Linked DNA regions of Chroogloeocystis siderophila 5.2 s.c.1. Each later gene encodes a partner of the first gene's protein in a complex. Links are inferred from orthologs where the notes say so. Each region holds a gene or a part of one and is shown on either strand. Other genes may lie near its edges. The genes, in order: secY and secA.

Evidence for each region.
Region 2: the proteins of secY (region 1) and secA are in contact, whole or in part, in a crystal structure (PDB 3DIN), measured with the Thermotoga maritima proteins. The link is inferred for Chroogloeocystis siderophila 5.2 s.c.1 from one-to-one orthologs. Residues at the interface, in WP_004081795.1 of Thermotoga maritima: Glu108, Gly109, Glu110, Glu111, Ala236, Glu237, Arg238, Arg239, Ile240, Thr241, Ile242, Gln243, Tyr244, Ala245, Arg246, Arg247, Val248, Thr249, Gly250, Arg251, Arg252, Val253, Tyr254, Gly256, Ala257, Ser258, Thr259, Tyr260, Leu261, Pro262; in WP_004082002.1 of Thermotoga maritima: Glu261, Ala262, Arg263, Lys300, Ala301, Arg302, Thr303, Ile304, Ile305, Leu323, Tyr324, Asp325, Pro326, Val329, Ser330, Tyr333, Ile336, Lys340, Phe345, Val349, Glu363, Phe364, Tyr374, Ser375, Gly376, Gly377, Glu393, Ile395, Thr482, Ser483.

The regions. Positions count from the first base shown.
Region 1 is NZ_MRCC01000006.1:25,964-31,768, reverse strand. Bases 2,967-5,805 are described here. They hold secY (preprotein translocase subunit SecY), read left to right. Parts: upstream 2,967-3,648; coding sequence 3,649-4,962; downstream 4,963-5,805. Other genes in these bases: infA (translation initiation factor IF-1), read left to right, coding at 5,753-5,805; NIES1031_RS08195 (adenylate kinase), read left to right, coding at 4,962-5,519; rplO (50S ribosomal protein L15), read left to right, coding at 3,125-3,577; rpsE (30S ribosomal protein S5), read left to right, coding at 2,967-3,088. In the rest of the region: rplN (50S ribosomal protein L14), read left to right, coding at 1-53; rplX (50S ribosomal protein L24), read left to right, coding at 53-409; rplE (50S ribosomal protein L5), read left to right, coding at 463-1,008; rpsH (30S ribosomal protein S8), read left to right, coding at 1,028-1,429; rplF (50S ribosomal protein L6), read left to right, coding at 1,599-2,138; rplR (50S ribosomal protein L18), read left to right, coding at 2,138-2,500; more of rpsE, read left to right, coding at 2,561-2,966. UniProt on the Escherichia coli protein: The central subunit of the protein translocation channel SecYEG. Consists of two halves formed by TMs 1-5 and 6-10.
Region 2 is NZ_MRCC01000024.1:15,783-26,472, forward strand. What follows is about bases 3,387-6,744. They hold secA (preprotein translocase subunit SecA), read left to right. Parts: upstream 3,387-3,748; coding sequence 3,749-6,544; downstream 6,545-6,744. Other genes in these bases: NIES1031_RS21185 (hypothetical protein), read left to right, coding at 3,387-3,481; NIES1031_RS21195 (aspartate/glutamate racemase family protein), read left to right, coding at 6,713-6,744. Also shown: NIES1031_RS21165 (bifunctional riboflavin kinase/FAD synthetase), read left to right, coding at 1-687; NIES1031_RS21170 (AAA family ATPase), read left to right, coding at 755-1,660; NIES1031_RS25205 (hypothetical protein), read left to right, coding at 1,670-1,816; NIES1031_RS25210 (class I SAM-dependent methyltransferase), read left to right, coding at 1,857-2,135; NIES1031_RS21180 (diheme cytochrome c), read left to right, coding at 2,504-3,043; more of NIES1031_RS21185, read left to right, coding at 3,101-3,386; more of NIES1031_RS21195, read left to right, coding at 6,745-7,456; NIES1031_RS21200 (GNAT family N-acetyltransferase), read right to left, coding at 7,604-7,864; NIES1031_RS21205 (allophanate hydrolase-related protein), read right to left, coding at 8,059-8,469; NIES1031_RS21210 (GntR family transcriptional regulator), read right to left, coding at 8,587-9,297; NIES1031_RS21215 (DMT family transporter), read left to right, coding at 9,627-10,568. UniProt on the Escherichia coli protein: Required for protein export, interacts with the SecYEG preprotein conducting channel.

The DNA.
Region 1 (5,805 bases):
TACGCGACAAAAACTTTACCAAAATCGTTTCCCTGGCTCCGGAGGTGCTGTAATGGCTGCACGTAAAAACGGGAATGCGCCGATTCGCCACAAAATGCACGTCAAAACCGGAGATACCGTACAAGTTATCTCAGGTAGTGACAAAGGCAAAGTCGGCGAAGTCCTCAAGACGTATCCCAAGTTAAGCAAAGTCATCGTTAAAGGCGTAAATATCAAAACCAAGCACGTCAAACCTACACAAGAAGGTGAATCCGGTCGAATTGTGACCTCAGAAGCTCCGATTCACAGTTCTAATGTCATGCTCTACTCGACAAAGCAAAACGTTGCAAGTCGCGTTTGCTACACCTTTAATGAGCAAGGTCGTAAAGTCCGCATGCTCAAAAAAACTGGTGAAATCCTTGACAAATAGCTTTAAAGCTAAGTTTTCCTGACCAAGACCAGGAAGTAGTAAAAGTAAAAACTATGACAGCACGACTCAAAACCTTATACCAAGAAAAAATAGTCCCGCAGCTGATGGAGCAATTTCAATACACGAATATCCATCAGGTGCCAAAGCTTGTAAAAGTAACGGTAAACCGAGGTTTGGGCGAAGCCGCACAAAATGCGAAAGCGCTCGAATCGTCGATTAACGAGATTGCCACAATTACAGGTCAAAAACCCGTTGTGACACGCGCGAAAAAGGCGATCGCTGGCTTCAAAATTCGCCAAGGTATGCCAGTAGGATTAATGGTGACATTACGCGGCGAACGAATGTACGCCTTTGTTGATCGACTCGTCAACTTAGCGTTACCGCGCATTCGCGACTTTCGGGGTATTAGCCCCAAAAGCTTTGATGGTCGTGGTAACTATACCCTCGGTGTCCGCGAACAACTTATTTTCCCAGAAGTTGATTACGACAGCATCGACCAAATCCGAGGTATGGATATTTCCATCATCACGACAGCAAAAAACGATGAAGAAGGTCGCGCATTACTCAAAGCAATGGGCATGCCTTTTCGGGATCAATAAAGTTTATTAAGAGGAAACGATGGCGGCTAACGACACAATTGCAGATATGCTGACGCGCATCCGCAATGCTAATATGGCGCGGCATCAGACAACACAGATACCAGCCACAAAAATGACCCGCAGCATTGCTCAAGTGTTAAGAGAAGAAGGGTTTATCGCCGATTTTGAAGAGGTGGGCGAAGGCGTAAAACGTAACTTAGTCATCTCGCTCAAATACAAAGGTAAAAATCGCCAACCTTTGATTACTGCGTTGAAGCGCATTAGTAAGCCTGGTTTACGCGTTTACTCGAATCGCAAAGAGTTACCACGCGTACTCGGTGGAATTGGTATCGCGATTATTTCGACTTCTAGCGGCATCATGACCGACCGCGAAGCCCGACGTCAAGGCTTAGGCGGTGAAGTGCTTTGCTATGTTTGGTAAAACAGCTAGCTGAGTAAGAAGGTAAATTAAAGGCTGGTAACGGGTTATTGGTTATTGGTCATCAGAAAGAGTATTAATCAACATGTTACCCATTACCCAACAACGGAAAGGTGTAATTTTTAATTATCCCCATTTACTTAGCAGCTAGTTGATTAGGAGTTAATAAGTCATGTCTCGAATTGGTAAGCGCCCAATCGCGATTCCCGCCAAAGTACAAGTCACTCTTGACGGGTTACAAGTTACAGTTAAAGGACCAAAAGGCGAACTTTCACGTGAACTGCCATCCGCAGTAACGATTGAGCAAGAAGGCGATACGCTACTCGTCAAAAGAAAAGATGACTCGCGTACTGCCCGCCAGATGCATGGTTTGGCACGCACGTTGGTTGCCAATATGGTCGATGGCGTCTCGCAAGGATTTCAACGTCGGTTAGAAATTCAAGGAGTCGGCTATCGTGCGGCGGTTCAAGGTCGCAACCTAACGCTAAACGTAGGATACAGCCATCCAGTACAAATCGAACCTCCTGAAGGAATTCAAATCGCTGTAGAAAACAATACGAACGTCATTGTGACTGGTTTTGATAAAGAACTGGTAGGCAATACGGCAGCAAAGATTCGTGATGTTCGTCCGCCAGAACCGTATAAAGGTAAAGGCATTCGCTATTCTGGTGAATTTGTCAGACGTAAAGCTGGTAAGGCAGGTAAGAAGTAATGAAGTTAGATCGTAGAGAATCTAAAAAGATTCGACATCGCCGCATCCGAGGAAAAGTTAGCGGTTCCCAAGAACGTCCTCGCTTAGCCGTGTTTCGTTCGCATCAGCACATTTATGCGCAAGTGATCGACGATACACAACACCATACGCTGGTTGCAGCTTCGTCACTTGAGCCAACTTTAAAGCAATCGCTGAAATCTGGCGCGACTTGTGAAGCATCTATCGAGGTTGGCAAATTAATTGCGCAGCGATCGCTTGAGAAAGGTATCTCCAAAGTTGTCTTTGACCGTGGGGGAAACTTGTATCATGGTCGTGTAAAAGCTCTAGCCGAAGCGGCACGCGAAGCAGGGTTAGATTTTTAATTGTGCCAGGAGCTAACCATTAGCAACAGAGCCTAAAAATACTTAAGAAGGATACAAACTATGGCAACTGGTGGTCGTCGTAAAAGTAACCGTGTAAAAGAAAAGGAAACGAACTGGCAAGAGCGAGTTATTCAAATTCGCCGTGTCAGCAAGGTAGTAAAAGGTGGTAAAAAACTCAGCTTTCGTGCAGTTGTCGCAGTTGGAAATGAACGCGGTCAAGTTGGAATCGGCGTAGGCAAGGCCGGAGATGTGATCGGGGCAGTAAAAAAAGGTGTCGCCGATGGCAAAAAGCATCTTGTCGATGTTCCACTCACTAATTCCAACTCGATTCCCCATCCCATCAATGGAAGTGGTGGTGGCGCACAAGTGATGATGCGCCCTGCTGCCCCAGGAACAGGAGTCATCGCAGGTGGTGCGGTTCGTACCGTGCTAGAACTTGCTGGCGTGCGTAATGTTTTAGCTAAGCAACTCGGCTCGAATAACCCACTTAACAACGCTCGTGCGGCGGTTAACGCGCTATCTACCTTACGGACCTTCTCCGAAGTTGCAGAAGAGCGTGGCGTACCAATTGAAAACCTCTACGCTTAATCTATATTTGTCCAACTCAAAACGAGTATCAAGTCAATGAGACTAACTGATCCTAAGCCTCAAGCAGGCTCAAAAAAACGCCGCCGTCGTGTTGGGCGCGGTATTTCAGCAGGTCAAGGAGCAAGTGCTGGTCTAGGTATGCGCGGGCAAAAAGCTCGTTCAGGTAGCAGTACCCGACCAGGCTTTGAAGGCGGTCAACAACCTCTGTATCGGCGCATTCCCAAGCTCAAAGGCTTTCCGATCGTTAATCGTAAGCAGTACACTACGATCAATGTATATAAGCTGGCATCACTTCCTGCCAATACAGAAGTCAATCTAGCTTCCTTACGCGAAGCTGGTATTCTTACTGCTGTACAGGGACCGCTGAAAATTTTGGGAGACGGGGAAATTAATATTCCCTTACGAGTTCAAGCCGCAGCTTTCACCAAACAAGCGCGTGAGAAAATCACAGCAGCTGGTGGAAATTGTGAAGTCCTCGAATCCAAATGATCGAAGCCCTGTTTTTTGGTAGACGAGTACCTTAAACAAACCCAGCTGGATTCCCAAAAAGGTACCTCTTTATGATTAGCAGAGACAAAGCCCCAACGGCACAAGAAACTTTTATGCAGATGGCACAAGCAGCGGGTTTGCGAAGGCGGCTGCTTGTGACTATTGGTATTTTAATTTTGGCTCGTCTTGGCGTGTTTTTGCCTGTCCCAGGAATTAATCGCGCTTTGTTCGCCCAAGCAAGTCAATCTGGCAATAATGCTTTATTCGGTTTCTTAGATATCTTTTCTGGAGGTGGACTTTCAACGCTGGGAGTCTTTGCTCTAGGAATTTTGCCGTACATTAATGCTTCTATTATCATCCAATTATTGACCGCTGCTATCCCAGCTTTAGAAAATCTTCAGAAAAATGAAGGTGAAGCTGGACGGCGGAAAATTTCCCAAATCACGCGCTATGTTTCCTTAGGTTGGGCTATTCTCCAAAGTATTTTTATTGCGGCTTTTTGGCTGCAACCGTATGCTTTCAACCCAGGGCCTATTTTTGTTGCTGAAACGGCGATCGCACTCACCGCAGGTTCCATGTTCATTATGTGGGCATCGGAATTAATCACCGAACGCGGTGTTGGTAACGGTGCATCGCTTTTGATTTTTGTCAATATTGTTGCTTCACTTCCAAGAGCATTAGGAGACACGATCGCATTTGCGCAAACGGGTAGCAGAGAAGCGGTAGGCGGCGTTGTTGTTCTGCTGTTAGTCTTCCTCGTTATGATTGTCGGGATTGTCTTCGTTCAAGAAGGAACCCGCCGCATTCCGATTATTTCTGCACGTAGACAAGTTGGGCGGCGCTTTTTCCAAGAACAGCGTAGCTACTTACCCTTGCGGCTCAACCAAGGCGGCGTTATGCCAATCATTTTTGCTTCTGCTGTTCTGATTTTGCCCGCTTCGTTGGCGAGTTTTACCCGTAACGAGTTTCTCTTAAGAATTGCCAATTATCTTAGCCCCAATGGTCCTACACCTTGGGTTTATGCGCTTGCTTATCTCGTTTTAATTTTGTTCTTCAGCTACTTCTACGCCACATTAATCGTTAATCCAGTAGATTTAGCGCAAAACTTAAAGAAAATGGGCGCTACGATTCCTGGAATTCGTCCTGGGAGAGCTACAAGTGAATACGTCGAACGTGTCTTGAATCGTTTAACTTTTTTAGGCGCAATCTTTTTAGGTTTGGTCGCAATTGTTCCGACTGCTGTAGAAAGCGCGACTCAAGTTCGTACTTTCCAAGGTCTAGGCGCAACGTCTTTGCTCATCCTAGTTGGTGTTGCTATTGACACAGCAAAGCAAATTCAAACTTATGTGATTTCCCAACGTTATGAAGGAATGGTGAAACAATAGTGACGCGATTGATTTTCCTGGGAGCGCCAGGCGCGGGTAAAGGTACTCAAGCTCAAACATTGGCTCATCACAGGAATATTCCTCATATTTCCACTGGCGATATTTTGCGCCAAGCAATGCAAAGGCAAACCCCTTTGGGGGTGAAAGCGCAAGATTATGTTTCGCGGGGTGAATTGGTTCCCGATGAATTAGTCAACGACTTAGTTGAGGAACGGCTCGATGAACCTGATGTTGAGCATGGCTGGATTCTAGATGGATTTCCGCGCAAGGTGAGTCAAGCAAGCTTCTTGGATGAATTGCTTCAACAAAAGCACAGCGATCGCAATGTTCGAGTTATCAATTTAGAAGTACCAGACGATGTACTCATGGCAAGACTTTTAGGGCGCGGTCGTGCAGATGATAACGAAGAAGTTATTCGTCGGCGTTTAGAAGTGTACCGTGAGCAAACTGCTCCGTTAATCGACTATTACCGCGATCGCCAGCAACTTGTCTGTGTTAATGGCAATCAATCTTTGGAGGAAGTTACTGCAGAATTACTCGATGTAATTGATTCTTAAAGAAAGGTATCTTAAAGGCGCTTACGGCAGTTGGCAGTAATACATCTAGTAGGATTGAATATTACCGCTTACTGCCAGCTTCTAGTTTGGTATCTCAAATCCCAAGTCAATCTTTAATAAGATATATTAATGATAAGTTGGGATATTTTAATACTCGTCATCAATCGATAACGACGACGATACGATTAGCTGCTTTACTTTATAGCAGCGTGTTGAGTTGAGGAAAGTTTAAATTGTCTAAACAAGATTTAATTGAGATGGAAGGCACAGTCACCGAGTCATTGCC
Region 2 (10,690 bases), on another replicon or contig:
GGTGTAGACCAACTCATACGAATTCCATTTACATGGAATTTAGCTTCTTTAAGTCCGCAAGACTTTGTGGAAAAAATTCTCATTCAACAGTTGTGCTGTCAACAAATCAGTGTGGGTGAAAACTTTTGTTTCGGGAAGCAGCGCACAGGTACAGCAAAAGATTTAAAAGCGATCGCAGCAAGTTTTGATATTCCGGTAACGATTGTTCCCATTTATGCGCGAGGAGGCGATCGCATTAGTAGTTCAGCGATTCGTCAAGCCCTGGAAAACGGCGATTTACAACGCGCCCAAGAGTTATTAGGACGTCCCTACACCCTCACAGGAACCGTTGTAAAAGGACAGCAGTTGGGTAGAACAATTGGTTTTCCGACTGCTAATGTCGCTGTACCAGCCGAAAAATTTCTACCAGCTAATGGCGTCTACGCTGTTCGGGTTTTTGTTCAAGGCGTGGATAATCACCTAGGCGTGATGAATATTGGTGTTCGTCCCACAGTTAGCGGTACACATCCATCTGTAGAGGTATATTTATTTGACTGGTCGGGAGATTTATACGGTGAAACGTTAACTGTACAGCTAGAAAAATTCCTACGCCCCGAAAAGAAATTCGCTTCATTAGATGAATTAAAAGCACAAATTCAACTTGACTGCACTGCTGCAAAAGAGGAATTACAAGGGAACACTAAGTGATGAACTTGCCAAGTGTTCTCAATCTGTAACACTTCATGGCTTATTTAAAAAAAAACGACAGTAGTGCATGAAAAAAATTGAGATTCTGACGCAAAACCTGAGTCGTACGATTGTTGGTAAAGCTGAACCCATCCGCTTAGTGTTAGTTTCCCTACTTGCTGGAGGTCATGTACTGCTAGAAGATGTTCCTGGCGTAGGCAAAACGTTACTCGCAAAATCATTAGCGCGTTCGGTTGCGGGTAAATTTCAACGCTTACAATGTACTCCCGACTTGCTACCAACAGATATTACCGGAACGAACATTTGGAATCCCAAAACAGGCGAGTTTGAATATCTTCCAGGTCCCGTATTTACAAATGTACTGCTAGCAGACGAAATCAATCGCGCGACACCCCGTACGCAATCGGCGCTATTAGAAGTCATGGAAGAGGAACAAGTCACCGTTGATGGCGTTTCGCGACCTGTTCCGAGTCCTTTTTTTGTGATTGCGACACAAAACCCGATTGAATATCAAGGAACTTTTCCCTTACCCGAAGCGCAAATGGATCGCTTTATGTTGTCGTTGAGTTTGGGTTATCCAAGCGAAACCGAAGAATTAGCGATGCTGCAACGATTACAAGAAGGCATTACCGTAGCTGATTTACAACCTTGTATCACACTTGCAGAAGTTGCCGAATTACGCCGCAGTTGTGCAGCTGTTAAGGTAGACAAAACGTTACAACGCTACATTCTCGATCTTGTTCGCGCGACACGCGATTCGGAAGAAGTTATGCTGGGTGTGAGTCCGCGCGGTACGGTAGCATTACACAAAGCAACGCAAGCACTCGCGTTTTTGTGCGATCGCACTTATGCAATTCCCGATGATGTCAAGTATCTAGCACCTCATGTTTTGTGTCATCGTCTGATTCCGGTTGGCGGACACAAAGCTAAATCTGTTGTAGAAAGGCTATTGCGATCGGTTCCCATTCCCTAAACTTGCGTGATGTCTGAATTTGATTTTGCTGCTTTATTTAGCGAAGACTATTTGTACTTCTATGAACCGCATTTAACACCAGAACGCAACGAGCGTGAAGTCAATTTAATCTGGCATTTGTTGCAACTGCAAGCCAAAAAACGGTACTTGATTTAGCTTGTGGACACGGAAGGATTGCGAATTTACTTGCACAGCATTGTTTTTAGAAAAAGCGCGTCAAGATGCTCAAGCAGCTAAAGTTGAATATGTTCAAGGCGATATGCGATCGCTTCCTTGGACAGAACACTTTGATTGCATTATTGACTGGTTCGCCGCCTTTGGCTACTTTGACAATCAAGACAATCGTCAAGTGCTGGCTGAGGCTTACCGCGCACTCAAACCAGATGGTAAGTTGTTAATAGAATTGCAAAGCTTGTACCGAATCTTAAAAGAATTTCGCGCTTGTTCTGTTACAGAGTGCAACAATAACTGTTGATCGCACTCGATTTGATTTATTTACTAATCGAACATACACTGAGCGTACTGTAATTCGTGATGGACAAGTGCGCCGAATGAGTTACTTTGTACGTCACTTTACTTTTACTGAATTACGCGATTGGTTATGACAAATAGGTTTTCAAGAAGTACAAGGCTATGGAAATGACAGTGCGCCACTGACACTCGATAGCCGTCGCATGATTGTACTAGCAATTAAGTAAGCTCCTCAAAAGTTATAAAGATATTACACTTTTTGAGGTTAGGTAATAGGTAATCAAATGCAGTAAGCCTTTAGCCATTACTTAATCTCAAAGTGTTTTAACCCTAATTCTGACTACATACGTGTTGAGGAAGTGAGCGAAAGATATGATGCAACCACACGCTAAAACTCGGAGGCGATCGCAATTCATTTTTTTACTAATCATTTTACTGTGGAGTATAACGATGGGTTGGGGACTAGCACTCGCGACCAACGCCCAACCTTCTTCTGAACAAGAGGCAACAGAAATTGGCACTGTTGATATTGTGCCGTCACGCTATCAATTAGGACAAGAACTTTATCTAGAAAATTGCGCGACTTGCCATATTGCCTTACCACCCGCAGTAATGCCAACACAAACCTGGCAAAAGCTATTGCAAGATCCGCAGCACTACGGCGTGACGCTTCCTCAACTAGTCGATCCATCGCGCTTGCTGATCTGGAACTATCTGCGCAATTTTTCGCGCCCTTTACTCAAAGAAGAAACGACACCCTATCGCCTTGGCGAATCGCGTTACTTTAAAGCGTTACATCCTAATGTGAAACTACCCCGCCCTGTTGATGTAGGTAGTTGCGTAAGTTGCCATCCTGGTGCAACAGAATATAATTTTCGCCGTCTATCACCTGAGTGGGAAGCAACGCAGTAAGCCGTCGTGTAAATATTTGCCCCCAAAATCTAAAATAGCTACGAGGAGTGTCAGAACGTGAAACGAATTAAAGAAATTTTAGCAGCTTCCGCTTTAGTAGTATTAGCTGCACCCCCTCCCGTCAACGCGCAACTTATACCCCAACCGTGGGTTTCTGTCGGAGGTAGGGAAGGCGATGTTACCTTTTCTGTAGGAGCAAGAGCCTTTGATTTGGGTGTGGAATTAGGAAGAGGACCAGATGGCGCTTCTGGCGTGGATGTCCTTAAATTTTTGAGTTTGCCGGTGATATCTCCTTACGTTGGAATTGGGCTATATTCTGAAGATCAGGGTATCGCATTATCGGGTGGTTTACAGGTGAATACAGCAAGTAACCTTGTTGTTGGTGTAGGCTATAACTCAGTGCGAGGAGTGAATGGTCAAGTAGGAATCCGATTCTAGTTGCAGGGCGATCCACACTCTTGATCGCCGCCCTTGCTTTAAGCAAGGTGATACGATGGATATAGTCTAAACTTGGAGCGTCTAGCCAAGAGCGACTGCAATTATGTTTGAGTTTCTAGGAATGCTTCACTTGTAGACGTGTATTCAATTTTGATAGAAGGTGTGCGATTGCGCTCATTCAATCAGAAATCAAGTGATTGCAGCAAACTAAACTCAATATTTAAGCTCAAAAATAAGAATAATTTTTAAAGTTTCCCGAACCCTACCATGCTGAAAAACTTGCTGGGCGATCCTAACGCTCGTAAGCTCAAAAAATTCCAGCCTTACGTTACAGACGTCAATCTTCTTGAGGAAGAAATTCAAGCGCTTTCCGATCAGCAACTTAGTAGCAAAACAGCGGAGTTTAAGCAGCGGTTGGATAAAGGCGAAACCTTGGACGATCTACTTCCAGAAGCATTCGCGGTTGTGCGAGAAGCTGGAAGACGCGTATTAGGAATGCGCCACTTTGATGTTCAACTTCTCGGTGGGGCGATCCTGCATCATGGACAAATCGCCGAAATGAAAACCGGTGAAGGTAAAACGCTGGTATCAACTCTTCCTGCTTATCTCAACGCGCTTTCTGGTAAGGGAGTACATATCGTTACGGTCAATGACTACCTAGCACGCCGCGACGCGGAATGGATGGGGCAAATCCATCGCTTTTTAGGGCTGAGTGTCGGACTAATTCAGCAAGGCATGGGACCATCAGAGCGTAAGAAAAACTATGATTGTGACATCACGTATGTTACGAATAGCGAGGTGGGCTTTGACTACTTACGTGATAACATGGCTTCCTCGATTCAGGAAGTTGTACAGCGTCCCTTCAATTACTGCGTGATCGACGAAGTTGATTCGATTTTGATTGACGAAGCGCGAACACCACTGATTATCTCAGGACAAGTCGAACGACCTACAGAAAAATATTTACAAGCTGCACAAATTGCCGCCGCGTTAAAGAAAGAAGAACATTACGAAGTTGACGAGAAAGCGCATAACGTCATTTTAACGGATGAAGGTTTCGCGGCAGCAGAAGAAATGCTGCAAGTTAAGGATTTGTATGATCCTAACGATCCTTGGGCGCACTACATCTTTAACGCACTCAAAGCAAAAGAACTTTTCACCAAAGACGTTAAATATATCGTCCGTAATGATGAAGTCATAATTGTGGATGAGTTCACAGGACGCGTTCTTCCAGGAAGGCGGTGGAGTGACGGTCTACACCAAGCAATCGAAGCAAAAGAAAGAGTTGAAATTCAGCCAGAAACGCAAACTCTAGCAACGATTACGTATCAAAACTTGTTTTTGCTGTACCCTAAACTCGCAGGAATGACCGGAACAGCTAAAACCGAAGAAGCAGAGTTTGAGCGAATTTACAAGCTAGAAGTCACAATTGTTCCTACAAACCGTCCTACCAAACGTCAAGACTTGTCTGATATGGTGTATAAGACGGAGGAAGGAAAATGGCGGGCGATCGCCGAAGAATGTGCGGAAATGCACGAACTTGGTCGCCCTGTCTTAGTGGGAACCACGAGTGTCGAAAAATCTGAATATCTTAGTGCTTTACTCAGTCAACGTAACGTACCGCACAACCTCCTTAATGCCCGTCCTGAGAACGTTGAACGCGAGTCAGAAATTATCGCCCAAGCCGGACGTAAAGGCGCGGTGACAATCGCCACAAACATGGCAGGTCGCGGAACCGATATTATTCTTGGTGGTAATGCGGATTATATGGCGCGACTCAAACTGCGCGAATACTTTATGCCCCGCATTGTCCAACCGGAAGATGAAGACGTTTTTGCGATAGAAAAAGCATCAGGATTACCCGCATCGAGTAGCAGTAGCGGTCAAGGTTTTGTTCCTGGCAAAAAAGTAAAAACGTGGAAAGCTTCACCGCAAATTTTCCCCACGCAGCTATCGCGCGAGTTAGAACAACAACTTAAAGCAGCCGTAGAATTTGCTGTACGCGAATACGGCGAACGGAGTTTACCCGAACTTGAAGCGGAAGATAAGGTTGCAGTTGCCGCAGAAAAAGCACCGACAAACGATCCTGTGATTCAAAAGCTGCGGGATGTTTATAACGCCTTGCTACGCGAATACGAAAAATTTACTTCGCGCGAACACGATGAAGTTGTCCAACTAGGTGGTTTGCATGTCATTGGCACTGAACGCCATGAATCACGGCGCATTGATAACCAATTACGCGGACGTGCCGGAAGACAAGGCGACCCTGGCTCAACGCGCTTTTTCTTGAGTTTGCAAGACAACTTGTTGCGGATTTTTGGCGGCGATCGCGTTGCGGGATTGATGACGGCGTTCCAAGTCGAAGAAGATATGCCGATTGAGTCTAAGATGCTGACTCGCAGTTTAGAAGGCGCACAAAAGAAAGTCGAAACCTACTATTACGACATCCGTAAGCAGGTGTTTGAGTACGACGAGGTAATGAATAACCAGCGTCGGGCAATTTATGCCGAACGTCGCCGCGTCCTCGAAGGTCTAGACTTAAAAGAATTGGTGATTAAGTACGCCGAAAAAACGATGGATGAAATCGTGGATTACTACATTAATCCCGATTTGCCATCAGAAGAGTGGGATTTACCAAATTTGGTAAGCAAGGTTAAAGAATTTGTTTATCTCTTAGCAGATTTAGAACCGAATCAGATGGAAGATCTTTCGGTGGGCGAAATTAAAACCTTTCTCCACGAGCAAGTGCGGATCGCGTACGATGTCAAAGAAGCGCAAGTCGATCAGATCCAGCCAGGATTGATGCGCCAAGCTGAGCGATTCTTTATCTTGCAGCAAATTGATACGCTATGGCGCGAACACTTACAACAAATGGATGCATTGCGCGAATCGGTAGGATTGCGCGGCTACGGACAAAAAGATCCATTGATTGAGTACAAGAGCGAAGGATACGAGTTGTTCTTGGATATGATGACTAATATTCGTCGTAATGTGGTATACTCTCTATTCCAATTTCAGCCGCAAGTTCAACCAGCAGTGCAAGCACCATCAGGAATGGTTTAAAGTAATGCCTGTAATTATGTAGCTTCAGTTAGACCGCTTCGGCGGTCTTCTTTTGTCTATGTGTGGCTTTAGTGATTAATCCCATTTCGCAAAATGACAACTACAAATAGTTCTTTCTCTGTTCTCCTGTAGCAACTTTAAAGTGAAACGATAAAGGTATGCTAAGCAATGAAGATCAAAGTCATCAATCCTAACACCACTGCGAGCATAACGCAAAAGATTGCAGAGGCGGCGATCGCAGTGGCAAATTCTGGAACTGAAATTATTGCGTGTAATCCAGATAAGGGTCCGGTTTCGATTGAAGGACACTATGATGAAGCGCTGAGTGTTGTTGGCATTCTTGAAGAAATTAAAAAAGGAGAAGCCGCAGGTGTTGATGGTTATGTAATTGCTTGCTTTGGCGATCCTGGATTACTCGCTGCGCGGGAATTAGCAAAGGGTCCTGTTTTAGGAATTGCAGAAGCCGCGATGCATGCTGCGAGTTTGATCGCGACTGGGTTTTCGATTGTGACGACGTTGAGTCGTACGCGGGTGATTGCCCAACATTTGGTTGCTAACTACGGTATGACGCATTTTTGTCGCAAAATTCGCGCGATTGATTTACCTGTACTTGAACTTGAGGATGAAAACTCTAACGCACGAAAAACGATTTTAGCCGAATGTCGTCAAGCTTTGATAGAAGATGGGGCTGGTGCGATCGTTTTGGGATGTGGCGGGATGGCTGATTTATCAGCGCAACTAAGTCAAGAATTAGGAGTTCCGGTTATTGATGGCGTGAGTGTCGCGGTTAAGTTTGTTGAAGCTTTGGTAAGCCTGGGCTTGAATACGAGTAAGAAGGGCGATTTAGCTTATCCGATCGCAAAGCCGTATACTGGAATGCTTTATGCTTTTGCTTTTGAGAACCGAGAATGAATTGTGGATGCCTTATGGCAGAAGTTGTAGCTATGCACACTTTTAGATAAAATTTTGGAATTCAGTCTACAGAAGTAGACTTTGTTTGTTTAGCTGCGAATTTATTCCGCTCAGCATTTATACAGGCGGTTTATGTAAATAATGACATTACCGCAAATCAAAACACATTTCATTGCTTGGGGTAAAGCCTAAGCTAGAATACACATGTTGACCAAGAGGAGAAGCATGAAGAAGTGCTCTTGTACAACCAAGCGATTTGAGGTAGTTGAGTGATTCTAGCGTGAGTTTTTTGGCAATACCTTGACGGCGATAAGCTGGCTCAACGTAGACACCCCAAATGTAGCCACTTTTACGATACTGCTCGGTCAAAACATTAGGGTAAAGTCCAGTAAATAGCTGACACCCCATAGAACCAACAACCTTAGAATCAACTTCGGCGACAAAAGCTTGGTAAGATAAATCTTGACGTACGCGTTCGATAAACTCTAGCGTGATGTTTCGCTAGTCAGACTTAACTGCATCAACAGAAATGCTCCGCAATGATTGAATCCTCGTGCAAAGTTGCTACGCGAATTGTGTAGGCAAGTGATCGCATTGCTACCCTAACTCGCAGCCTTATAAGCCGCCCAGCCACCGTGATGCGAAATATCAGGCCAATTATGTTTTTGTACTAACTCTTGCGGATAAAGAAACGCAGTCAGAACTTCGCCATCTTCTAAAACAATATCACTCGGATACATATTCGGTGGTTCATTGGCGGATAAGTAGTCAAACTCGGCTTGAGTTAATTCGTATACTTCGCCAGGAATCGAAATTCCGCCTTGTTCTACTTCGTAAATTGCAGGATGCCAACCATCACCTGCTGCATGAAGTCGATAGCAAGGTTGGGTTTTTGCTTCTTTGATAAACTTCGCCGATTGTAGGTTTTGATGATCGGGTTGTCCGCGCAATGCTGAACCACAGATAAATATCCGCTTTGTACTTGTGTTTGAGTTGGAATTAGTTTCGGTCATGTTTGTTCTCAATAATCGCCAAATGCAAGTTGAACTAGTTTAAAAAATGAATGCAATGTATGGATCGTCAAATTTGTAACAAATTCAATATTTAAGTTATCCAAAATCTAAAATATATTAACCTTCTTGAACAATACTGCTGGTTTGTTGCAAATTCTGCATTTCACGTGCGACTCGCTCTTTACTCGCCACAAGATGCGCTTTAATCGCTTGAGTTGCCGCATCGGGATTTCGCGCTTGTACGGCCTCATAAATCTGGCGATGCTCCGTCCGAATTTCTAGCACATCGCGATTATTTTGAATCGTATGAATTCTCAAAAGCATCATTTTATCAAAAACTTGATCGAGAAGTGATCGCAGCCATAAATTTCCTGAACTCTCAGCGAGTAGCCGATGAAAACGGTAATCTAAATCAAGCAGTTGAAAGTTAGTGAGTTGAGATGGTTTACTATTGATGAGCTTCTCGGCTTGCATCACCATCAAGTTTAAGTTTTGAATTTGGGACTCGGTGGCGTGTTCGCACGCTTCGACTACGGATAATTGCTCTAGTGCGAGTCGGCAATCGTATAACTGTATCGCATCGGTCATGGAAATTGTCGCGACACGTAAAATATTATTCGGTTCAGCGATGACTAATTCCTCGCGTTGCAGCTGCCGGACTGCTTCTCGAATGGGAGTTCTGCTCACCTGTAGCTTTTTGGCAAGATGAGTTTCGATTAACCGCTGCCCTGGCATTAGTTCACCTGAGAGGATAGCTGTGCGCAATGCTTGATAAGTTTGCTCCTGTAGCGATTGACTTCGCTGGAGCGATCGCGGTGACAGGGGCAATGTATAACTCCTTAATTTTTTACAGGATAAATTGCAGCCGCTCATTATTTTAAGTCGAGAAGGTTCGGCAAAAAATGAGAATTCCGGCAACCGTATACAGAATACAGTACATCGCTTCTTTGATAAATACTACATAAGATAAGACTTTAGACCTGATTATTGATACCTATAATATTTAATCTCTTCGCTACTGTGTAGCTAATTGAAAAAGTACTAGGGATGTTTAACGTTTTAATCGCAGCGTCTATTCATATACTGTTTTAGGGCTACTAAGCAGTGTATATGTAAAGTCTCTGCAAATACATTTCTATTTGGCTAGCGATCGCACTATGGAGCAGTTCAAACTCGGCTCAGTTAGTAACACGCCTCAAAATCTAATCTCAAATGGATTTGCTGCGATCGTGCTGGGAATGGCTTTACTCGGAATTGCGTTTGCTTCGATTTTAACGGTTGTTACTCAGGATGAAATTGGACCAAATGCAACAACTTTTAATCGTTTGGGCATCGCGGCGATCACATTTGCAGGATGGAATGGATTCAGGTTTCTTGGTCAAATTCACGCACATTCTGTATCGGCGCTGGTTTATACCTGGCGTGATCGCAGTTTACTCGCAATAGCGGGAACGAGTTTCGCCGCTTCACTCACGTTATGGGCATGGTCATTAACGCAAACGAGTATTGCTAACTCTACATTACTGAATAATATGATGCCAATCTTTACAACTTTAGGTGCGTGGCTCGTACTTGGTCAAAAATTTTCAGCTAGATTCGTCTTAGGAATGGCGATCGCTGTGTGTGGCGCGATCGCGATTGGAATTGAAGATTTTCAAGGCGCAAATAGTAACCTTTTCGGAGATAGTGCGGCGTTAGGCGCAGCGATGTTAGCAGCAGTGTGTCTTTTGAGTTTAGAGCAACTCCGCCTTAAATTTGCAACACCGACAATTATGCAATGGACGTGTTTAATCGGGAGTTTGGGTGTATTTCCCGTTATCTTACTGACGCAAGAGCCATTGTTTCCTACGTCTGGGGTTGGTTGGTGTACAGTTATTTCTTTAGCGATTGTCTGCCAAGTTGTCGGTCAAGGATTACTAACGTATAGCTTGGCAAAATTTTCCTCTGGGTTAGTTGCTGTTTCGATGCTGGCGATTCCGGCGATCGCTGCTGTACTCGCGCTGATTATTTTTGCCGAAAAGTTGAGTATTTTGAATTTATGCGCGTTTGCGGTTGTTCTGGCAGGCGTTTACTTAGCCATATCCGCACGGAGCAATTAGCATTGGTGTTGCCTGAGTCATGGGGAATAGAGACTCTTTCCAATGACCAAAGACCAGTTACCGCCGTTCCTTCTTTAGAGACCTCTTTAGGCGTGCGGCGGCTTCGCCAATTACCAGCCCTT